DNA from 4 places in the Kitasatospora sp. NPDC054939 genome. Region 4 is predicted to be linked to each of the others. Evidence: predicted binding sites of a transcription regulator. Region 4 holds the regulator's gene; each other region holds the start of a gene.
What was found. The regulator HrcA, encoded in region 4, represses chaperone genes, less so after heat shock. The targets are predictions, from matches to a motif close to TTNGCACTCNGNNNNNCNGAGTGCNAA.
Positions count from the first base shown of each region.

Region 1: ACWGB8_RS03115 (FmdB family zinc ribbon protein) is a predicted target of HrcA. The motif match lies at 1,797-1,823, and genes of this name have one in related genera.
Region 2: groL (chaperonin GroEL) is a predicted target of HrcA. The motif match lies at 2,718-2,744, and genes of this name have one in related genera.
Region 3: groES (co-chaperone GroES) is a predicted target of HrcA. The motif match lies at 2,371-2,397, and genes of this name have one in related genera.

Region 1 covers NZ_JBSGXP010000005.1:66,319-72,010, forward strand. The annotation lists gene ACWGB8_RS03100 (hypothetical protein) at 94-444, shown strand; gene mscL (large conductance mechanosensitive channel protein MscL) at 472-888, opposite strand; gene ACWGB8_RS03110 (hypothetical protein) at 918-1,238, opposite strand; gene ACWGB8_RS03115 (FmdB family zinc ribbon protein) at 1,468-1,785, opposite strand; gene ACWGB8_RS03120 (MFS transporter) at 1,932-3,284, opposite strand; gene ACWGB8_RS03125 (potassium/proton antiporter) at 3,730-5,220, opposite strand; gene ACWGB8_RS03130 (penicillin acylase family protein) at 5,478-5,692, shown strand, end outside.
Region 2 covers NZ_JBSGXP010000015.1:44,106-49,797, forward strand. The annotation lists gene ACWGB8_RS06825 (ABC transporter ATP-binding protein) at 1-38, opposite strand, end outside; gene ACWGB8_RS06830 (hypothetical protein) at 317-721, opposite strand; gene groL (chaperonin GroEL) at 939-2,561, opposite strand; gene ACWGB8_RS06840 (cold-shock protein) at 2,925-3,128, opposite strand; gene ACWGB8_RS06845 (MoaD/ThiS family protein) at 3,744-4,022, opposite strand; gene thrC (threonine synthase) at 4,067-5,350, opposite strand; SAM riboswitch class I at 5,368-5,501, opposite strand; gene ACWGB8_RS06855 (glucosyl-3-phosphoglycerate synthase) at 5,686-5,692, shown strand, end outside.
Region 3 covers NZ_JBSGXP010000081.1:25,613-31,304, reverse strand. The annotation lists gene ACWGB8_RS22605 (LysR family transcriptional regulator) at 1-39, opposite strand, end outside; gene groL (chaperonin GroEL) at 172-1,803, opposite strand; gene groES (co-chaperone GroES) at 1,924-2,229, opposite strand; gene ACWGB8_RS22590 (hypothetical protein) at 2,479-2,784, shown strand; gene ACWGB8_RS22585 (THUMP-like domain-containing protein) at 2,815-4,044, shown strand; gene ACWGB8_RS22580 (polysaccharide deacetylase family protein) at 4,020-4,931, opposite strand; gene ACWGB8_RS22575 (hypothetical protein) at 5,042-5,305, opposite strand; gene tsaD (tRNA (adenosine(37)-N6)-threonylcarbamoyltransferase complex transferase subunit TsaD) at 5,302-5,692, opposite strand, start outside.
Region 4 covers NZ_JBSGXP010000053.1:43,682-49,373, reverse strand. The annotation lists gene dnaJ (molecular chaperone DnaJ) at 1-868, opposite strand, end outside; gene hrcA (heat-inducible transcriptional repressor HrcA) at 946-1,980, opposite strand; gene htpX (zinc metalloprotease HtpX) at 2,248-3,168, shown strand; gene pspAB (PspA-associated protein PspAB) at 3,190-3,774, shown strand; gene ACWGB8_RS17420 (DUF2785 domain-containing protein) at 3,859-4,641, shown strand; gene ACWGB8_RS17415 (DUF3097 domain-containing protein) at 4,674-5,501, shown strand; gene ACWGB8_RS17410 (hypothetical protein) at 5,508-5,692, opposite strand, start outside.

The DNA of each region.
Region 1 (5,692 bases), on a different contig from region 4:
AGTGCCGGGGGGTGGACCGGACTTCGGGCAAGAGATGATTTCGGACAAGTGGCGGCGGCGGACATGCGATCGAAGGCGAAGGGAAACGGGTCGGTGAGCGAGCAGGAACCGGTCGAGCGGGCAGCTGACGGGCACGAGCCGGTCGGACAGAAGTCGGACGGGCAGGGAACGGACGGACAGGAACCGGGCGGACACGCGTCGGGCGGGCAGGAATCGGGCGGGCAGGAATCGGACGGGCGGGTGGCGCCGGGCGGCAGCGGCCCCGCCCCGGATGCCGAGCGGGCGGCGGCCGCCCGGAAGGCCCGGTTGGTCTTCGGGGACCCGCTGGACCAGCAGTCCCGGGACGACACCGACAGCGGCTGGGGTGAGCGCCCGGGTGGGTCGAGCAGTGGGCGGGGGCTGGACTGGTACCTGAGCCAGCGCCCGCCGCACCACGGCGGCTGAGGGCGGGTCGGGGTCGTCCCGGTCGGCTCAGCGCCGGGCGACCAGGGCGTCCCGGATCTCGGTGAGCAGGACGACCTCCTTCTCCTCCGCCTCGGCCTGGGTCTCGGCGAGGGTCTTGCGCTTGGCGGTGAACCTGGTCATCGGCAGGATCAGGCAGAAGTAGACGACGGCTGCGGTGATCAGGAACTGCAGCGCCGCGCTGAGCACGGAGCCCCAGAGGATGAAGATGCCGGAGGTGACCTCCCCGGACGCGTCGACCTCGCAGGGGCCCTTGAGGCAGGAGCTGTAGGAGGCCAGATCCTTGGCTCCGAAAAGGCCGACGATCGGATTGATCACGCCCCTCACGAAGGCGTTGACGATATTGGTGAAAGCCGCACCGATGACGACGGCAACGGCCAGTTCGACGACGTTTCCGCGCAGCAGGAATTCCTTGAAGCCCTTCATGCCGCGTGAACGACGAAGTCGTCAGTAGGTCACGGGTGATCTCCGGGATCGCCGGATTGACAACCCGTTCGGTGGGCGGGCGCCGCCGCGGGCGGTGGCAGCCCCGCTTGCCGGGGCTCCGCGACGAGTGCGGCGCCGGCCAGGAGCAGGCCCGCGGCCAGCAGCATCCCGGGCCCGCGCACGGTCCGGCGGAGCCGGTGGCGCCGGGTGCAGCCGGCCCGGATCGGCGGGAACTGCGGCAGCTCGTGGCGCGGCGGTACGGCCGGGGCGGGCGCCGGGACGCCGGTGTCCCCGGCGCCGGAGGAGGCCGGACGGGGGAGGTGCTCGGAGTGCGTGGAGTGGGTCCTCATGGCGCACACTCTGCCGCCGCCCGGTGAGCGGGGAAAGCCCGTATCCGGTTCCTGTGGAAAAGCCGGCCCTGTGGAGAACTTCGTACACCCGCGCGAGTGAACCGGGGTTGGCGGGTGGGTGTTTCGGGGCAGGCGAAAGGCCCGGCCACCGCGTCGCGACGCTGGTGACCGGGCCTTTCGAAAGCCTGGACCGGGGACGGCCCGCGGGGCGGGCCGGAGACCGGCTCGACTAGTTGGCAGCCGCCGGGGCGGAGCTGGCGGCGGGGGTCGAGCTGCCGCCCGAGCTGCCGGTGCCGCCCGAGGAGGAGGACGACGAGGAGGGCGACGACGATGCCGACGACGAACCCGAGCCCACCGAGCTGCTGGAGGAGGAGCGGCTGTCCGTGCGGTAGAAGCCGGAGCCCTTGAACACGACACCTACGGCCGAGAAGATCTTGCGGAGCTTCCCCTGGCAGTCGGGGCACGTGGTCAGCGCCTCGTCGGTGAACTTCTGCACCGCCTCCAGGCCGTTGCCGCACTCGGTGCACTGGTACTGGTACGTGGGCACTTGTCTTCCTCCTGGCACTCTCGCCTGATGAGTGCTAACGATGGTCAATGATGCGGCATTCCGCTGCGTCAGTCCAGCGACTCAGGTGTGAGATGGGACGGGGGATCGGCCCTGCGGCGGCCGGAGGGCCGCCGCAGCACCGTCCGTCACCCCCGCCCGGCGGCCACCAACCGCCCCGCACCGGCCCGCTCCGGACCGCCCGCAGCAGGACCACTCGCACCCGGGCCGTCCGTGCCGAGGGCCGCGGCCGGAACCGTCCCCGCGGCGGGGACGGCGGCGCCGGTCGACGCCCAGGCCCCGGCGGCGGTCGCGGCCGGTTCGGTGCGCGGCGCCACGAGGAGGTGGCGCAGCAGGACCAGGGCGATCAGCCCGAGCCCGGAGCCGGCGACCGGCACCAGGAACCCGGCCCACGTCCCGAAGCCGTCGATCAGCTGCCCGGCCACGGTGGAACCGGCCGCCAGGCCGAGCCCGATGGCGCCGGTCAGCCAGGTGAAGGCCTCGGTCTTGGCGCCGTCCGCGACGAGCGTCTCGACCAGGGTGTACCCGGTGATCAGGGTGGGCGCGATGGCGAGGCCGCAGACCAGTCCGGCGACGGCCAGCGTGGTCAGGTTGGGCATCGCCCAGAGGGTCGAGCAGCCGATCACCAGCAGCGCGTAGCTGCCGAGCATCCGGGAGCGGGCGGTGCGGCGCCAGGCGATCATGCCGTACAGCACGCCGGCCAGCATGGAACCGCCGGCGAAGATGCCGTACACGATGCCGTTCGCACCGGGCTGCCCGGCGGCCTTGGAGAACGCGGTGACGGAGACCTGCATGGCGCCGAAGACGGTGCCGACGCCGAGGAACGAGCCGGCCAGCAGCCGGACGCCGGGGGAGGCGAGGGCGGAGGCGCGGCGGGTGCCGGCGCTGTGCGGGTGCCGGGCGGGGGCGGTGCGCCGCTGGGCGGCGAAGGCGAGCCCGCCGACGACGGTGAGCGCGGCCTCGGCGATCAGTCCGGCGGAGGGGTTGACCGTGGTGGCGATGGCGGTGGCGAGCACCGGGCCGATGACGAAGGTGAACTCGTCGGTCACGGACTCGAAGGCGAACGCGGTGTTCAGCATCGGAGAGGAGGAGCCGGACGGCGAGGACAGCTTGGCCACCCAGCGGGCCCGGACCATGGCGCCGATCTGCGGCACGCTGGCGCCGGCCGGGGCCGCAGCCAGGAACAGGCTCCACACCGGCGCGTGGCCGAGGGCCAGGGCGATCAGCGCGCCGACCGACAGCGCGTGCACGACGACGCTGGGTACCAGGACGGCGGCCTGCCCGTAGCGGTCGGCGAGCCGGCCGGTCTGCGGGCCGATGAACGCCTGGGCGACGGCGGAGACCGCCGCGACGGCGCCGGCCGTGCCGTATGAGCCGTGGGTGTCCAGGACCAGCAGGACGATGCCCAGGCTGAGCATCGCGTAGGGCAGCCGGGCCGCGAAGGCGGGCGCCAGGAACGTCCAGGCTCCGGGTGTGCTCAGCAGCGCCCCGTACCCGACGCGCGCGGGCGTGCCGGGCTGTTCGGGGGCATCGCTCGCGCCGGTGGCACGGGCCGCAGCCGCAGTGCCCCGGAGCGCAGCGCCCTTGACCGCGGTGCTCTCGACCGCGGCGTTGTCGACCGTTCGGCGGGCCGTCACGGTCGGTCCTTCCTGCTGCCTGGTAGCGCAGTGGGGCAAGGGGTGGCCCCGACGGCGCCGAGAGTCGTCCTCTCGCGCGTCGACCGGGGTAGATACCGGGCCTGGCCGGCGAGGGTTGCCGTGGGCCGGGCCGCAGCCGCCGAGCGGTCGCGCCAACTCTGCTTCAGGCAGATGTTGGGGGTGTCTCAACCATCATACTTATACGCGCGTAGATGTCGCGCTTCCCCCAACAATACAGGTAGATGCCAAACCTGTCCTCTTTATTCAAGGCGAACGGCAGGTGAAGCCCTCAGATCTGTCGTCCGTGCAGCCAGTCGGCGAGCTTGCCGCCCTTGTCGACCGCGCGCAGCCTGCGCTCGGCCGCCTCGCTGACCTCGTCGGTGGTGACCACCAGCAGCTCGTCGCCGCCGCGCAGCACGGTGGCCCGGTCGGGGACGAAGCTGCTGCCCTCGCGCACCACCAGGGTCACCGCCGCGCCGGTCGGCAGCCGCAGCTCGCCGATCTCGACGCCGGACATCCGCGAGTTCGGCGAGAGCGCCACCGACAGCAGGTGGCCGTGCAGCTTCTCCAGCGGGGCCGACTCGATGCCGAGGTCCTGGCCCATCGACCCCTCGGAGATCCGCAGCCACTTGGCGACGAAGGGCAGGGTCGGGCCCTGGAGCAGGGTGAAGACGACGACCAGCAGGAAGACGATGTTGAAGAGCTCCTGGGCCCTCGGCGCGCCCGCCACCATCGGGATGGTGGCCAGCACGATGGGCACCGCCCCGCGCAGTCCGGCCCAGCTCAGCAGGGCCTGCTCGCGCGGCGCCAGCCGGAACGGGGCGAGGGTGAGCACCACCGACAGCGGCCGGGCCAGGAACACCAGCACCGTGCCGATCACCAGTGCGGGCACCACCGCCGAGCCCATCGTCTCCGGCGTGCAGAGCAGGCCGAGCAGGACGAACATGCCGATCTGCCCGATCCAGGCGAGGCCGTCCGCGAAGCCGCGCACGGCCGGGCCGTGCGGCAGCTTGGAGTTCCCGAGGATGACCGCGCTGATGTACACGGCGAGGAAGCCGGAGCCGTGCAGCAGCGCGCCGCCCGCGTACGCGAGCACGGTGAGCGCCAGGACGGCGATGGGGTAGAGGCCGGAGGACGGCAGGGCGACGTGCTTCACGCCGTACGCGCCGATCCTGCCGACCGCGAAGCCGACGGCGGCGCCGATCGCCAGCTCGGCGACGATCGTGCCGATCAGGACGTACCAGGCGTCGAACTCGCCGGTGGTGGCGAAGGCGACGACCAGGATGACCACGGGGGCGTCGTTGAAGCCGGACTCGGCCTCCAGCAGGCCGGTCAGCCGGTGCGGCAGCGGCACCATCCGCAGGACGGAGAAGACCGCGGCGGCGTCGGTGGAGGAGACGATCGCGCCGAGCAGCAGGGAGGCGCGCCAGTCCAGGCCGACCAGGTAGTGGGCCCCGGCGGCGGTGACGAAGACGCTGATGCCGACGCCGACGGTGGCGAGGACGGTCGCGGCCGGCATCACCGGTCTCACGTCGCGCCAGTTGGCCTTGAGGCCGCCCTCCGCCAGGATCACCACCAGGGCGGCGTAGCCGAGCACCTGGGTGAGCTCGGCGTTGTTGAAGGTGATGCCGAGGCCGTTCTGGCCGAGGGCGACACCGATGCCCAGGTAGATCAGGAGGCTGGGCAGCCCCGATCGCGTGGAGATGCGCACGGCGACCACCGCGACCAGCAGGATCACGGAGAACTCTAGGAGCAGCTCGTTCAGGTCGGCGACGTTCACGCAGGGGCACCTCGGCGGGCTGTGGGCGGTCTGGGTCGGAAACCGACTGGTTTCCTAACGGATCGTTACTCAGTCTAATATTTTGCCATATCTTTAGCTTCACCTGTCCCACGGTCCGCATGCTGAGCTCGCGGATTCCACCGTGGACGTCCCCCGTGCACGCCCGCCAGCCGAGTCCGCCTAATGTGGTGCCCTGTCACGGCCGAGTGCCCTTGACACGCCCGCCCGCCCCCCAGTCGAGGACCGCAAGGACCCAGATGCCCCGCTCGAAGAAGTTCCGGCGCGCCCGTCTGATCGTGATCGTGCTGGTCGTGCTGCTGGTGGCCGGTGCCGGCTACGGCGGATACCGGGGGGTGGCCGCGGTGCGGGCATCCTTCCCCGAAGTCTCCGGCAGTATCAAGGTGGCGGGCCTCGGCGCGCCGGTGGACGTCAAGCGGGACGCCAACGGCATCCCGCAGCTCTACGCCGATTC
Region 2 (5,692 bases), on a different contig from region 4:
TCGGCGCCGCTCCCGGCGGCCGGTTGTGACTGGGACATGGCTCTCCCCCTCGATCGCGGTGCACGTCGTGCGCATCGCATTGCATACCGAGTATGTATACCGAGGCACGGGGCGAGACTCAAGTGGACGACATAAGTCGCTCGACTACATATACTGGAAAACGACAGCCTCCGCACCTGCCCGCACACCCGCAGAAGACCCCCGCCCGACCCTGGCCCCAGACCAGCCCGCACACCGCGCAGAGGCAGCAGAAAGCCGCCGCACCCCGAGGGGTACGGCGGCTGCGAGGACTGCGCGAACGCAGGGAGAAGCGGGGTTACGCCAGCCCGCCGACGGGGGCGACGACCCGCCCCTCCTTGCCGCACACCCAGTGCGGATCCGGCCCGAGTTCGGGCTCCACGCCCAGCGCGTGCGGGTCGCCGTCGGCCGCACAGTCGGTGCACAGCGGCCAGCGGCCGTACCCCTCCAGCAGCGCGTCCTGGACGTCCTGGGCGACCAGCCCGAGCACGTACTCGGTGCCGTCCGGCCACTGCTCCAGCCACCAGCGGCGGTGCGTCACGGCCTGCTCCACGAGGGACACCACGGCGGCGTCCGCCACGTCCCGGGCGGTCAGGTCGGCCAGGATCAGCGCCCGCGCGTGGTGCAGCGCGGCCTCGATGCCGTCGGCGGGGGTGTCTCCGGACGGCGTGCCGCCGCCGGGGGTGTCGTCAGGGGAAGCCATCCGCCCATTGTCCCAAACCCCGCCGCCGCACCCGGCCGCCCCGCGCACCCACCGGCGAGCCCCTGAGCCCCTGAGCCCGTGAGCCCCGCGCACCCGCGCACCCACCCGCCTGTGACCCCCGAACCCGCCCGTTACGCCGCACCCGGAAACGCCGCACGGGCGGCTCCCCGAAGGGAACCGCCCGTGCGAGCGAAAGACTGCCCGATCCGGCGAGGGATCAGAAGTCCATGTCACCGCCCGGCATGCCGCCGCCGGCGGCCGCAGCGGCCTTCTCCGGCTTGTCGGCGATGACGGCCTCGGTGGTGAGGAACAGCGCCGCGATGGAGGCGGCGTTCTGCAGCGCGGAGCGGGTGACCTTGGCCGGGTCGATGATGCCCTCGGCGACCAGGTCGACGTACTCGTTGGTGGCGGCGTTCAGGCCGTGACCGGCGGGGAGGTTGCGCACCTTCTCCACCACGACGCCACCCTCCAGGCCGGCGTTGGTCGCGATCTGCTTGATCGGGGCCTCCAGCGCGACCTTGACGATGTTGGCACCGGTGGCCTCGTCGCCCTCCAGCTCCAGCTTGTCGAAGGCGACAGCGGCCTGCAGCAGCGCGACGCCACCACCGGCGACGATGCCCTCCTCGACGGCGGCCTTGGCGTTGCGGACGGCGTCCTCGATGCGGTGCTTGCGCTCCTTGAGCTCCACCTCGGTGGCCGCGCCGGCCTTGATGACGGCCACGCCGCCGGCCAGCTTGGCGAGGCGCTCCTGGAGCTTCTCGCGGTCGTAGTCCGAGTCGCTGTTCTCGATCTCGGCACGGATCTGGTTCACGCGGCCGGCGACCTGCTCGCTGTCACCGCCACCGTCGACGATGGTGGTCTCGTCCTTGGTGATGACCACCTTGCGGGCGGTGCCCAGCAGGTCGATGCCGGCGTTCTCCAGCTTGAGGCCGACCTCCTCGGAGATCACGGTGCCACCGGTGAGGATGGCGATGTCGCCGAGCATGGCCTTGCGGCGGTCGCCGAAGCCCGGGGCCTTGACGGCGACGGACTTGAAGGTGCCGCGGATCTTGTTCACGACCAGGGTCGACAGGGCCTCGCCCTCGACGTCCTCGGCGATGATGACGAGCGGCTTGCCGCTCTGCATGACCTTCTCCAGCAGCGGGAGCAGGTCCTTGACCGAGCCGATCTTGGAGTTGGCGATGAGGATGTACGGGTCCTCGAAGGTCGCCTCCATGCGCTCCAGGTCGGTCGCGAAGTAGGCGGAGATGTAGCCCTTGTCGAAGCGCATGCCCTCGGTGAGCTCAAGCTCCAGACCGAAGGTGTTGCTCTCCTCGACGGTGATGACGCCTTCCTTGCCGACCTTGTCCATGGCCTCGGCGATGAGCTCGCCGATCTGGGTGTCGGCGGCCGAGATGGAGGCGGTGGAGGCGATCTGCTCCTTGGTCTCCACGTCCTTGGCCTGGGCCAGCAGCTGGTCGGAGACCGCGGAGACGGCCTTCTCGATGCCGCGCTTCAGGGCCATCGGGTTGGCGCCGGCGGCGACGTTGCGCAGACCCTCGCGGACGAGCGCCTGGGCGAGCACGGTGGCGGTGGTGGTGCCGTCACCCGCGACGTCGTCCGTCTTCTTGGCGACCTCCTTGACGAGCTCCGCACCGATCTTCTCGTACGGGTCCTCCAGCTCGATCTCCTTGGCGATGGAGACACCGTCGTTGGTGATCGTGGGGGCGCCCCACTTCTTCTCCAGAACGACGTTGCGACCCTTGGGGCCGAGCGTGACCTTCACTGCGTCGGCGAGCTGGTTCATGCCACGCTCAAGGCCGCGGCGAGCTTCCTCATCAAAGGCGATGATCTTGGCCATCTGAAGTGGTCCTCCGGGACACGGTCGACTGCTCGGACCAAGGGGTGCCCGCGACGGACGGCCCTGGTGTGCGGGGGTCCCTTCCCCTACCGCTCCCGGGGGCCTCACCGACCCGGTCCGCTGTCACTCTCACGCTGTGAGTGCTAACGCCAATGATTAGCACTCTGGGTGGGTGAGTGCAAGCCCAACCGGGCATCCCGCGAGCCGCGCCGGGCACCGACGGCACCGGCCGCGCCTGCGGGGCGGAACGCACCCGCCGGCCCCGGACACGCCGACGGGCCCGCACGCCGATGCGTGCGGGCCCGTTGCAAGCGAGAGGTCCACCAGCCGAAGGCCGAGCCGGACTCCCGGGAGCCGGAAGGGTCAGACCGCCGCGCGGACCATGTCCGCCTGCGGGCCCTTCTGTCCCTGGGAGATCTCGAACTCGACCCGCTGGCCCTCCTCAAGGGTGCGGTAGCCATCCATCTGGATCGCGCTGTAGTGGACGAAGACGTCCGCACCACCGTCGACCGCGATGAAGCCGTAGCCCTTCTCCGCGTTGAACCACTTGACGGTGCCCTGAGCCATTCCGAACTCCCCTAGTGCTGTGCTGGCCCTTCACGCGCCCGCAGGTCTGCGGGCCCGGGTCTGGTTGCGGCCTGCCCGGGGACCCCCCCTGGGCGCAGCCGTGCGCGCCGCAATCCCCCAACCGGACCCCCGGACGGACTCCGATGAACGGGCGATTGCGTCGACCGCGGCTGAATGTATCCGGATAGACGCCCTCTGCAACAGGGCCAACGGACGGGAATTCCCTCGCCCCCGCAAGGGACAGGTCGGACCAAAAGGGAAGGAAGTCGGCATTCCACGCCGGACATGGCGGACGAATTACCCAAAATCTCCTCGGGAATTCTGACATCCGCCTGACATGTTTCACCGCCCGCGAGGACTGCGGTCTCAGTCGCCGGACGGCGGCGGGCGCACCCCGTTCCCCGTTGAGCGAAACTCTACTCCGACTCGGGCGACAAATATTCCCGCCGCAATACGGCGGCGAGCCGCCTCCCCCGCACAGAACCGAATTCCGAACGGGTGAGGCGGCTCGCCGCCGAAGTGGCCTTCCGCGCCGCGGCACGGAAGCCGGTGCGCATGCAAGGGCCGGTGCGCATACAAGGGCCGGCGCGCGGAAGCGCGCGGGCGCGCCGGGGCTCAGCAGCCGCCGGCCACCGCCGGGATGATCGACACGTTCGCGCCGTCCTTGATCTCCGTGGCCAGGCCCTCGGCGAAGCGCACGTCGTCGTCGTTGACGTACACGTTCACGAAGCGGCGCAGCTTGCCGGTGTCGTCCAGGAGGCGGGCGGCGATGCCCGCGTGGTTCTTCTCCAGGTCGGCGACGACCTCGGCGAGGGTGGCGCCCTCGGCGGTGACCTCGGCGGCACCGCCGGTGTAGGTGCGCAGGATGGTGGGGATGCGGACGTTGGCGCTCATGACGTGGCTCTCCTAGCGGGGCTGAGCGGCGGGTGGGGGGCGGGTCAGGCGGAGGCGAGGCCGGCCGCGCGGAAGGCGTCCAGGGTGGGCCGGATGACGGCGGTCATCCCGGCGTCGGAGACGGCGTCCAGGGTCTTCAGGCCGTCGCCGGTGTTGATCGCGACGGTCTCCTTGGCCGGGTCCAGCTGACCGGTCTCGACCAGCTTCTTCAGCACGCCGACGGTCACCCCGCCGGCGGTCTCGGCGAAGATGCCCTCGGTGCGGGCCAGCAGCTTGATCGCGGCCACCACCTCGGCGTCGGTGACGTCCTCGACGGCGCCGCCGGTGCGGCGGGCGATGTCCAGCACGTACGGGCCGTCGGCCGGGTTGCCGATGGCCAGCGACTTGGCGATGGTGTCCGGCTTGACCGGGCGGATCACGTCATGGCCGGCCTTGTACGCCGCCGACACCGGGGAGCAGCCGGCCGCCTGGGCGCCGAAGATCTTGTACGGGCGGTCCTCGACCAGCCCGAGCTTGATCAGCTCCTGCAGGCCCTTGTCGATCTTCGTCAGCTGGGAGCCGGACGCGATCGGGATGACGATCTGCTCGGGCAGCCGCCAGCCGAGCTGCTCGCAGATCTCGTACGCCAGGGTCTTGGAGCCCTCGCCGTAGTACGGGCGGAGGTTGACGTTGACGAAGCCCCAGCCCTCGCCGGCCGGGTCGCCGATCAGCTCGGAGCAGAAGCGGTTCACGTCGTCGTAGTTGCCGTCGATGCCGACCAGCTCGCCGCCGTAGACGCCGGCCATGACGACCTTGCCCTGCTCCAGGTCGTGCGGGATGAACACGCAGGACTTGAAGCCGGCCCGGGCCGCCGCCGCGCCGACCGCGCCGGCCAGGTTGCCGGTCGAGGAGCAGGAGAGGGTGGTGAAGCCGAAGGCCCGCGCGGCCTCGATGGCGCAGGCCACCACGCGGTCCTTGAAGGAGTGGGTCGGGTTGCCGGAGTCGTCCTTGATGTGCAGCTGGGCGGTGAAGCCCAGCTCGCGGCCCAGGTTGTCGGCCTTGACCAGCGGGGTCCAGCCGGGGTTCAGGTTGGGCTTGGAGGCGACGTCGGCGGGCACCGGCAGCAGCGGGGCGTAGCGCCAGATGGAGGCCGGACCGGCTTCGATCCGCTTGCGCAGCTCCTCGGCCGCCGCGGAGCCGAACTCGTACGCGATCTCCAGCGGGCCGAAGCACTCCACACAGGCGAAGCTGGGACCGAGCGGGAAGCGGGTGCCGCACTCGCGACAGGACAGCGCGGCGGCGGGGCCGAGGTCCACGGTGGTGGTGGGTGCGGCGGTGTCGATAGCCATGATGGCGGAGGCCTCTCTCCTCATCTTCCCCGTGAGGCGGGCGCGCCACGGGCCGGAATTGGCACCTGTCCCGCCGGGGCCTGTACGACAGCCGCGCGAGAAGGTTGCCGGGACGTCAACGGGCCGTTCCCTCAGTCCCTCTGGATGAGCTCTGTGAAGTTGTGGTCGTGCTCAGCGGCGACCCCGGCGTGCGAAGGTCCGGCCGCTGTACGAAGACTGTATCCGAAGGCGCCAACCGCGAAAGGGACCGTCCGCCACGCGAGATGGCGCGTCCCACCGAGGATCCGGGCAGGAAAGATCCGGATCCGAGGAACCCCCCGACCCCAGGAGTGAGAGTGCCCC
Region 3 (5,692 bases), on a different contig from region 4:
GACAGCACGCAGCACACGCAGATGGCGGGCCTCGATCATAGGTCAGTTATAAGGCAAACTTTGCTTTCCGCAAAATTCAACTGATGGATCGCACCCGCCGTACAGACGCCGGGGCCCGGCCCGCACCCCCTCGCGGAGGTGCGGACCGGGCCCGCGGTCACCGACCGGACGTCAGTGGGAGTGGCCGTGCCCGTGCGAGTGGCCGTGACCGTTGTCGGCCTCCTCCTCCTTCTTCTCCACCACGAGGGTCTCGGTGGTGAGCAGCAGGGAGGCGATCGAGGCGGCGTTCTCCAGCGCGGAGCGGGTCACCTTGACCGGGTCGATGACGCCGGCCTTGACCAGGTCGCCGTACTCACCGGTGGCGGCGTTGTAGCCCTGGCCGGCCTCCAGCTCGGAGACCTTGGAGGTGATGACGTAGCCCTCCAGGCCGGCGTTCTGGGCGATCCAGCGCAGCGGCTCGTGCAGCGCCTTGCGGACGACCGCGACACCGGTCGCCTCGTCGCCCGACAGGCCCAGGCCGTCGTTCAGCACCTTGGCGGCGTGGACCAGGGAGGCGCCGCCGCCGGCGACGATGCCCTCCTCGACCGCAGCGCGGGTCGCCGAGATGGCGTCCTCCAGGCGGTGCTTGCGCTCCTTCAGCTCCACCTCGGTGGCGGCGCCGACCTTGATGACGCAGACGCCGCCGGCCAGCTTGGCCAGGCGCTCCTGCAGCTTCTCGCGGTCCCAGTCGGAGTCGGTGTTGGCGATCTCGCCCTTGATCTGGGCGACGCGGCCGGCCACGGCCTCGCTGTCACCGGCACCGTCGACGACCGTGGTGTCGTCCTTGGTGATGGTCACGCGGCGGGCGGTGCCCAGCACGTCCAGACCGGCCTGGTCGAGCTTGAGGCCGACCTCCTCGGAGATGACGGTGGCACCGGTCAGGGTGGCCAGGTCGCCGAGGATCGCCTTGCGGCGGTCGCCGAAGCCCGGGGCCTTGACGGCCACGGCGTTGAAGGTGCCGCGGATCTTGTTCACCACGAGGGTGGACAGCGCCTCGCCGTCGACGTCCTCGGCGATGATCAGCAGCGGCTTGGAGGCACCGCCCTGGAGGATCTTCTCCAGCAGCGGCAGCAGCTCCTGGATGGAGGAGATCTTGCCCTGGTTGATCAGGATGTACGGGTCCTCCAGGACCGCCTCCTGACGCTCGGCGTCGGTGACGAAGTACGGCGAGAGGTAGCCCTTGTCGAACTGCATGCCCTCGGTGAAGTCCAGCTCCACGCCGAAGGTGTTCGACTCCTCGACGGTGATGACACCGTCCTTGCCGACCTTGTCGATCGCCTCGGCGATCAGCTCGCCGACCTGGGTGTCCTGGGCGGACAGGGTGGCGACGGCGGCGACGTCGTCCTTGCCCTCGATCTCGCGGGCGATCGACAGCAGGTGCTCGGAGACGGCGGCGACGGCCTTGTCGATGCCCTTCTTCAGGGCGGCCGGGCCGGCGCCGGCGGCGACGTTGCGCAGGCCCTCGTTGACCAGGGCCTGGGCCAGCACGGTGGCGGTGGTGGTGCCGTCACCCGCGACGTCGTTGGTCTTGGTGGCGACCTCCTTGACCAGCTGCGCGCCGAGGTTCTCGTACGGGTCGTCGAGCTCGACCTCGCGCGCGATGGTCACACCGTCGTTGGTGATGGTGGGGGCGCCGAACTTCTTGTCGATGACGACGTTGCGGCCCTTGGGGCCGATGGTCACCTTGACGGTGTCGGCCAGCTTGTTGACACCGCGCTCCAGCGAGCGGCGGGCGTCCTCGTCGAACTGCAGGATCTTCGCCATGTTCCCTATTCCCTCGGGGTCGCGGCCGTCCGGGCGGCCGCGGAGTCGTCACGTGAACCAACAACCACGCCCCGGGCCCCTGTCACTTGGGACACGGATCCGGGGCGGGCTGGGACGTCTTTACTTCTCGATGATCGCGAGGACGTCGCGGGCCGAGAGGACGAGGTACTCCTCGCCCTGGTACTTCACCTCGGTGCCGCCGTACTTCGAGTACAGGACGATGTCACCGACGGCGACGTCGAGCGGCAGACGCTGGCCGTCCTCGAAGCGACCCGGGCCGACGGCCAGGACGACGCCCTCCTGGGGCTTCTCCTTGGCGGTGTCCGGGATGACCAGGCCGGAGGCCGTGGTCGTCTCGGCGTCGAGCGGCTGGACCACGATGCGGTCCTCAAGCGGCTTGATGGCAACCTTGCTGCTGGTGGTCACGTCCGAGCTCCCCTTCGGAGATTACGGGGCTTTCATACGGGTAGGGGCGAACCTGCGGGCCTGCCGTCGCGGGGGTCAGACACGCGTCATCGCGTTAGCACTCTCCAGGTGGAGAGTGCTAGGCACGACCATAGGCCGCGGTTAGCACTCAGTCAACCAGAGTGCCAACGGCGCGGCCGGTGTCCCCCACGGATCGGCTGAGTAGCCGTACTCATGTGCGAGCCCCGGGCCGCGCCGCACACTCGTGCCATGACCTTCCCCGCCGCACCCACCGACCCCAGCCGGCGGCACGACCTGCTGCTCTCGCTGATCGCCCTGCCGCTGCTCACCGGTGCCACCGCCCTCGTCGCGTTCGGCTCCTTCGCCCTGATGTTCGGCGCGGCGCTGAGCGACGCCGGCCCCGCGGTCCTGGTGATCGGCCTGGTCGGCGTGGTGCTGGCGCTGGCCCCGGCCGTGCTGGTCGCGGTGCGCGGCGCGCGGTCCGGCTACCGGCTGCTGCCGCTGGTCGCGGCGCTCTCCCCGTTCGCCTCGGTGGGCTGGTTCCAGCTGGCCTGACACCCGCCCCGGGCGCGGGAGAATGGCCGGGTGGAGACCGATCACCTGCAGCCCCTGCTGACCCCCGAGGGTCAAGCCCTCCTCGCCGAACTGCGCGAGTTCGCCCCCGAGGAGGAGCTGGCGCTCGCCACCCGGCTGCGCCGGGAGCACCCGGCCGAGCTGGTCTCCGCCGCCTTCGGGCAGGCCCGGCTACGGCAGCGGGCCCGGGCCAAGTTCGGCGCGGACGCCGACCTGATGTACTTCACGCCCAACGGCGTCGAGCAGTCGACCCGGCGCAGCGTCGCCGAGTGGCGCGCCCGCCGCTTCGCCGAGCTGGGCGTCCGGCGGCTTGCCGACCTCTGCTGCGGGATCGGCGGCGACGTGCTGGCGCTGGCCCGGGCCGGCATCCGGGTGCTCGCCGTGGACCGCGACCCGGCCGCGTGCGCGGCCACCGCCGCGAACGCCGCCGCGCTCGGCCTGGCGGACCTGGTCGAGGTGCGCTGCGCGGACGTCGCCGACGTGGACGTCACCGGCTTCGACGCGGTCTTCACCGACCCGGCGCGGCGCACCGCCCGCGGCCGGGTGTTCGACCCGGAGGCGTACACCCCGCCGCTGTCCTGGGCGGTGGAGGCGGGCCGCCGCACGCCGATCGGCGCCCTGAAGGTGGCCCCCGGGATCCCGCACGAGGCGGTGCCGGCGGACGCCGAGGCCGAGTGGGTCTCCGACCACGGGGACGTCAAGGAGGCGGTGCTCTGGTTCGGGACGGAGGCCGCCCACCCGCACCGCGCCACCCTGCTGCCACACGGCGCCTCGCTCACCGGCGGCAACCTGCCCGACCCGGCGGCGGGCCCGGTCGGCCGCTACCTCTACGAGCCGGACGGCGCGGTGATCCGGGCGCACCTGGTCGCCGAGGTCGCCGAGCAGGTGAACGGGCGCCTGATCGACCCGAAGATCGCCTACCTGACCTCGGACGAGCTGGTCGCCACGCCGTACGCGCACGCCTTCGAGCTGACCGACGTGCTGCCGTTCCACATCAAGAAGCTCAAGGCGCTGCTGCGCGAGCGGCAGGTCGGCACGGTGGTGATCAAGAAGCGCGGGATGGCGATCACCCCGGAGGAGCTGCGCCGCCAGCTGAAGCCGAGCGGTCCGAACAGCGTCACGGTGATCCTCAGCCGCACCGACCACGGGCCGCTGATGATGCTCGGCCGGCCGGTCACGGCCGGGAATCGGCCGACCGGGGAGCAGTCGGCCGGGGATCAGCCCGCCGGGGCCTGGAGGTAGTCCTCCAGGCGGGCCACCGCGAAGCCCTGCTCCTGGATCCGGGCCAGCAGCTCGCCGAACATCTGCGTCATCGTCGCGCCCTTGAGGTCCTTGGGGCCGCGGAAGTGCGCGAGGACGATGTCCCCGGGCTTCAGCTTCTTGTCGGCCGCCTGGTACTGCATGTCGTGGATCTGCATCGACTCGCGCCAGAGCACGATCGCCCGCGGCCCGCACTGCTGCACGGTGGCGTTGAGCTGCGGGGTGTGCGCGCCGTCCCCGTACGGCGGGCGGAACAGCAGCGGCGCGGTGCCGTACTCCCGGGTCAGCGCGCTCTGGGCGTCGCAGACCTCGGCCCGCTGCCGCTCCGCCGGGACCCTGCTGAGCTGGGCGTGCGCGGTGGTGTGGTTGTGGACGCGGTTGCCGAGCGCCTGGAGCCGCTTGAAGTACCCGTAGTCGTCCTTGACGATGTCGCGGGTCAGGAACAGCGAGACCGGCACCTTGAGGTCGGTCAGCATCTCGACGAACCTCGGGTCCTTCTCGGCGCCGTCGTCGATGGTGATGAAGACGACCCGGTCGGTGGTCGGGACGTCGCTGAAGACCGGTACCGGCCCGCTCCCGGGGAGCTTGACCGGCTTGTCGGCCGGGGCGGGCGGGGCCGGCGGCAGCGGCTTGAGGTTCCACTTGGCCCAGGCCGCCGCGTCGGCGGCGGCGGGCGGGGCGGCCGGAGTGCCGGTGGCCCGGTCGGCGGAGCCCGGGGCGGGGGCCGGGGTGCCCGCGGCCGCGGTGGTCGGTGCGGCGGTGGCCCGCGGTGCGGGCGAGTCCCCGCCGCCGCAGCCGGTGACCGCCGTCAGCAGGGCCAGGGCCCCCGCCGCGCACGCCTTGGCCCTGCCCCGCCCGTACGTCCTCACCGCGCCGCGCTCCCCGCTGCCGTTCAGCTGATCCTCAGCTGATCACGGTAACGGCAGGGTGTTCGGTTCCCGACCCGGGCCCCGGCGCGGCGGCGCGTACCCGAACGGATCTACTCCAGATGCTCGCTGACGAAGGACCAGCGGTGCACCGGACGGCCCAGCAGCTCGGCCGGCGGCTCGGCCACCGGCACCGGCTCGCCGGACCACCAGGTGATCAGCAGCACCCGCTCGCCGGCCGCGCCGAACAGCTCGGTGCGCTCCAGCCCGGCCGAGCCGCGCAGCGCGGGCAGCGCCACCGTGCGGACCCAGGCGGCCAGTTCACCGCCGCGCCCGTCGGCCGCGCGGGCCTCCCACATCGCGGCGGTGGTGGTCACCGGGCGCCGCCCAGCGCCTCGTACGCCTGCCCGTGCAGGTCGGTGTGCGGCACGTGCACGTCGGTGACGGGCAGCGAGGAGTCCGCGGACAGGTCGAAGGAGGACGGCGCACGGTCGCGCCAGACCATCTCGGAGCCGAGCGCGGCGACCATCGCACCGTTGTCGGTGCACAGGCCCGGCCGCGGCACCCGCAACCGGATGCCCGCCCGGTCGCAGCGCTGCCGGGCCATCTCGCGCAGCCGCGAGTTGGCCGCCACGCCGCCGCCGATCATCAGGTGGTCGACGCCGTTGTCCTTGCACGCCTTGACGGCCTTGCGGGTCAGCACGTCGGTCACCGCCTCCTGGAAGGACGCGGCCACGTCGGCGATCGGCACCGTCTCGCCGGCC
Region 4 (5,692 bases):
CGTCCAGGGTCTGCAGCGGCACCTGGGTGCCGAGCGAGGCTGCCGTCATCGGGATGGTGACGGTGCAGTGCAGGTCGTCCCCGCGCCGCTGGAAGGTCGGGTGGGTGGTCTCGGCGATCTCGACGTACAGGTCGCCGGCCGGGCCGCCGCCGGGGCCGACCTCGCCCTCGCCGGCCAGCTGGATGCGGGTGCCGTTGTCGACACCGGCCGGGATCTTGACGGTCAGGGTGCGGCGGGCGCGGACCCGGCCGTCGCCGGCGCACTCGGGGCACGGGGTCGGCACGACGGTGCCGAAGCCCTGGCACTGCGGGCAGGGGCGGGAGGTCATGACCTGGCCCAGGAAGGACCGGGTGACCTGGGAGACCTCGCCCTTGCCGCGGCACATGTCACAGGTCTGCGCCGAGGTGCCGGGGGCCGCGCCCTCGCCGCTGCACGTGGTGCAGGTGACGGCGGTGTCGACCTGGAGCTCCTTGGTGGTGCCGAACGCGGCCTCCTCCAGGGTGATCTCCAGGCGGATCATGGCGTCCTGGCCGCGCCGGGTGCGCGAGCGCGGGCCGCGCTGGCCGGAGGCGGCGCCGAAGAAGGCGTCCATGATGTCGGAGAAGCCGAAGCCGGCCGCGCCCGCGCCGAAGCCGCCGGCCCCGCCGTTGGGCGACAGCGGGTCGCCGCCGAGGTCGTAGACCTGGCGCTTCTGCGGATCGGAGAGCACCTCGTAGGCGGCGTTGATCTCCTTGAACCGCTCCTGCGTCTTCGGGTCCGGGTTGACGTCCGGGTGCAGTTCGCGTGCCAGGCGCCGGAACGCCTTCTTGATCTCGTCCTGCCCCGCATCCCGTCGGACGCCGAGTACCGCGTAGTAGTCCGTGGCCACCAAATGCTCCGCTTGTTCCGCCTGTTGAAGTGCTTGCGACTGGGGCCGCCGTCACCTGCTGTGACGGTGGCCGTTCCCTACGACTCGGCCAGGATCTGGCCCACGTACCGTGCCACCGCTCGCACCGCCCCCATTGTGCCCGGGTAGTCCATCCGGGTCGGACCGATCACACCCAGTTTGGCCACACTCTCGTCGCCCGAACCGTAGCCGACCGACACGACGGAGGTGGAATTCAGCCCCTCGTAGGCGTTCTCCCGCCCGATCCGGACCGTCATCCCCGCGTCCCCGGTCTCACCCAGGAGGCGGAGCAGGATGACCTGCTCCTCCAGCGCCTCCAGCACCGGCTGGATGGTGAGCGGGAAGTCGTGGCCGAAGCGGGTCAGGTTGGCCGTGCCGGCCAGCATGATCCGCTCCTCGCTCTGCTCGGCGAGGGTCTCGAAGAGCGTCGCCAGCACCGTGGTGACGGTCGGCCGGTCGGCCGGCTCGAAGCCGGCCGGGAGTTCCTCCAGCAGACCGGGCACGTCGGGCAGCCGCTGGCCGGCGGCCCGGGCGTTGACCCGCGAGCGCAGGTCCGCCAGGACGGTCTCGCCGACCGTGCCCGGGCAGTCGACCAGCCGCTGCTCGACCCGGCCGGTGTTGGTGATCAGGACCAGCATCACCTTGGCCGGGGCGAGCGCCACCAGCTCGATGTGCCGCACGGTCGAGCGCGACAGCGAGGGGTACTGCACCACGGCGACCTGGCGGGTCAGCTGCGCGAGCAGCCGGACCGTCCGGGCCACCACGTCGTCGAGGTCGACGGCGCCGTCCAGGAAGTGCCGGATGGCGCGGCGCTCGGGCGCGCTCATCGGCTTGACCTCGGCGAGCCGGTCCACGAACAGCCGGTAGCCCTTGTCGGTGGGGATCCGGCCCGCACTGGTGTGCGGCTGGTGGATGTACCCCTCCTCCTCCAGCGCCGCCATGTCGTTGCGGACGGTCGCCGGGGAGACCCCCAGGTTGTGCCGTTCCACCAGGGCCTTCGAGCCGACCGGCTCCTCGGTGCCCACGTAGTCCTGGACGATGGCGCGCAGCACGGCGAGCTTGCGTTCGTCCAGCGGGCGGACCTCACCGGCCATGGGCACGCACCTCCGTCTTCGCACGTTGTCCGTTATGACGTGTTGTGGGCCGTTCCGAGAGGCCCCGGACCTGGCACTCGCAACAGCCGAGTGCCAAAACCGTACCTGCCAGTGTAAGGCCCGGGTCCGACCGCAGGAACGGCCAGTCCGGGGTGATCCTGCCCGCATCCCGGCCGGGTGCACGCCGCACGGGTGACGGTGCCGTCGGCGGCGCGCCGACCGCGGCGGTGGCAGCATCGGAGACGGACGGCGAACGGAGGAGCAGCGATGTCGACCTCGGGCCACCACACCCGCTTCGCACCCGACCGCGGCCTGACCGGCCGGATGGTCGGCACCATGTTCGTGATCGGCCTGCTGTACGTCGGGTTCACCGGACTGCTGATCGTGCTGCTGCGCGGCGCCTGGCCGCTGATCGTGCTGATCTCGGGCGGGCTGTTCGTCGCGCAGTTCTGGTTCAGCGACAAGATCACCGAGAAGGCCATGGGGGCCCGGCCGGTCACGCCCGAGCAGTACCCGCAGCTGCACGGCACCGTCGACCGGCTCTGCGCGCTCGCCGACATGCCCAAGCCCCGGGTCGCGGTCGCCGACAACGACCTGCCGAACGCCTTCGCCACCGGGCGCAACCCGCAGAAGGCCGTGGTCTGCGTCACCACCGGGCTGCTGCGCCGGCTGGAACCGGCCGAACTGGAGGGCGTGCTCGCCCACGAGCTGTCGCACGTCGCCCACCGGGACGTCGCCGTGATGACCGTCGCCGGCTTCCTCGGCGTGCTGGCCGGGGCGATGACCCGGATCGCCCTGTACGGCGGCTTCCTGAACAGCGGGCGCAACAGCAACGACTCCAACGTGGCGATCGCGGCGATCGTCGTCCCGCTGGTGTCGATGGCGGTGTACGCGATCAGCTTCCTGCTCACCCGGCTGCTCTCCCGCTACCGCGAGCTGGCCGCCGACCGGGCCGCCGCCCAGCTCACCGGACAGCCCAGCGCGCTCGCCTCCGCGCTGACCAAGGTGACCGGGCAGATCGCCGCGATCCCGACCGAGGACCTGCGCCGCGCGCAGCCGTACAACGCCTTCTGGTTCGCCCCGGCGCTGAGCCCGAAGGCCACCGCCTCGCGCCTGCTCTCCACCCACCCGCCGCTGGAGCAGCGGCTCGACCAGCTGGCGAGGATCTCCGCCCGGCTCGGGCACTGATCCTCCCGGGGAAGGACCACCGTGGGCTTCCTGGACGCCCTGTTCGGCCGGACCAAGCCGGTCCGGCCGGACCTCGACCGGCTCTTCGGCATCCCCTCGGCCGCGCTCACCCTGGAGGCCGGGGCCGGCTTCCGCCCGACCGGGCTCGGCTCGGTCTGCTTCGCCGCCGTCGAGGGCGGCGCGTTCGGCGAGGTGGAACGGCAGGTGCGGGCCCTGCTGGACGCCGACACCGGCCGCGGCGGGGTGCCCGTCGAGGCGTCCAAGGACGCGTACGGCTACTCCTGGCTGCTCGCCCGCCACACCCCCGAGGAACTGCCGGAGCTGGTCAACGACCTGCACGCGGTCAACAGCGAGCTGGAGGCCAACGGCTTCGGCCCGCAGCTGCTCTGCTCGCTGGTCGGCTTCCGGGACGCGGGCGGGCAGCCGCTGGCGCTGGTCTACCTGTACAAGCGCGGGACGTTCTACCCGTTCGCACCGCAGCCCGGCGGCGGGGAGCGGCGCAACAGCCCGCTGGAGCTGCAGGTGAAGGCGCTGCTCGGCAACGACCTGCGGATCGAGGGGGAACTCGGCCGCTGGTTCCCGGTCTGGGGCGCGCCGGGGCTGTGACCCGGGAGCCGCTGCCTCGGGCACGGCGGCGGGCCCGGATATTCGCTGGCCCGCCGGTCGGCGCGGCGCCTAGGGTGCGCCCACGTGATCATCGACTGGAACGAGATCGAGGACGCGGCGCCCACCCCCGCGCTGCTCGCCGCCGTGAGCGCCGCCCTGCGCTCCCCCGCCCCGGAGGTCCGCGACCTCCTCGCCTACGAGCAGCTCTGCCGCTGGGTGCCGCGACTGGCCCCGGCCGAGCTGCTCGCCCTCGGCGACGAGCTGGCCGAACGGCTCGGCGACCCCGAGATCCAGGCCCGCACCTTCGCCCCGCTGGTGCTCGCCGAGGTGGTCGGAGCCGGCGCCTACCGCCCGTCCTGGCTGGAGGCGTTCGCCCGCTGGTACCCGGCCGAGACCGACCTGCGCGGCTGGGACCCGCAGCTCGGCTGGCTGCACGCGGTCGCGCACGGCGCCGACCTGCTGGCCGTCCTCGGCCGCAGCCCGCTGGTCGACGACCCCGCCCCGCTGCTGGAGCTCGCCGCCGCCCGGCTGCTGGCGCCGACCGACCACGTCCTGGACGCCCTGGAGGACGACCGCCTCGGCCGCGCCGTCGCGCTGGTCCTCACCCGCCCGGAACTGACCGAGCGGCAGGCGCTGGAATGGCTCGATCCGCTCGTCGCCCGGCCCCCGCGGCGCCCCTCCGCGGCGGTCCCCGGCGTCCCCGCGAACGTCTCCAACACGCTGCGCGTCCTGCGCATGGTCTACGTGCTCGCCGACCGCGGCGTGCGCGAGGAGCGCGGCGGCGAGCCGCTGACGGTACGCCACTCCACCGCCCTGCGCGGACGGATCGCCGAGGCCCTGGTGGTCGACTCGCCGTTCACGGGCTGACGCCCCGTAGGCCCTGACCTAGACTCCGGGGCATGCACAGCCGCCGGTACGGACCCGACCTCACCCCGCCGTGGAAGCGGCAGCAGCCCGCCCCCGAGGTGCCCGCCGAGCGGGACCTGGTGGTGGAGGAGGCGGTGACCGGCTTCTGCGGGGCGGTGGTGCGCTGCGAGAAGACCGCCGAGGGGTTCACCGTCACCCTGGAGGACCGCTTCGGGGCGCACCGGGTGTTCCCGCTGGTGCCGCGCGGCTTCCTGCTGGAGGGCCGGGTGGTCACCCTGGTCCGCCCGGCCGCCCCGGCCCCCTCCCGCGCCCCCGGCCGGACGGCCTCCGGCTCGGTCGCCGTCCCCGGGGCCCGGGCCCGGGTGGCCCGTGAGTCCCGGATCTACGTCGAGGGCCGGCACGACGCCGAGCTGGTGGAGCGGGTCTGGGGCGACGACCTGCGGATCGAGGGCGTGGTGGTCGAGTACCTGGAGGGCGTCGACGACCTGCCGGCGATCGTCGCCGACTTCGCCCCCGGGCCCGGCCGCCGCCTCGGCGTGCTGGTCGACCACCTGCTGCCGGGCACCAAGGAGCACCGCATCGCGGCCCGGGTCACCGGCGCGCACGTCCTGGTGGTCGGCCACCCCTTCGTCGACGTCTGGCAGGCCGTGAAGCCCGCCTCGGTCGGCATCCCAGGATGGCCGGACGTCCCGTACGGCGAGGACTGGAAGCGCGGCACCTGCCGCCGCCTCGGCTGGCCCGACGACACCCCCGCCGCCTGGAAGCGCATCCTCGCCACGGTCGACTCCTACAAGGACCTCGAACCCGCCCTGCTCGGCCGCGTCGAGGAACTGATCGACTTCGTGAGCACCCCGGAGTGACGGCGGTCAGGCGCAGGTCTGGAAGTCGCCGGTCTCCAGGGTGACGCCGAGCACGTCGACCGGGACGGGCTCGCCGAACTTGCTGGTGCGCTCGGACATGTAGCGCGTGGCTCCGGGGGCGGACACCTGACCCAACTCGGTCAGCAGCACGCAGACGCCCTTGATCGGGTCGACGATCAGATAGGCGGGAA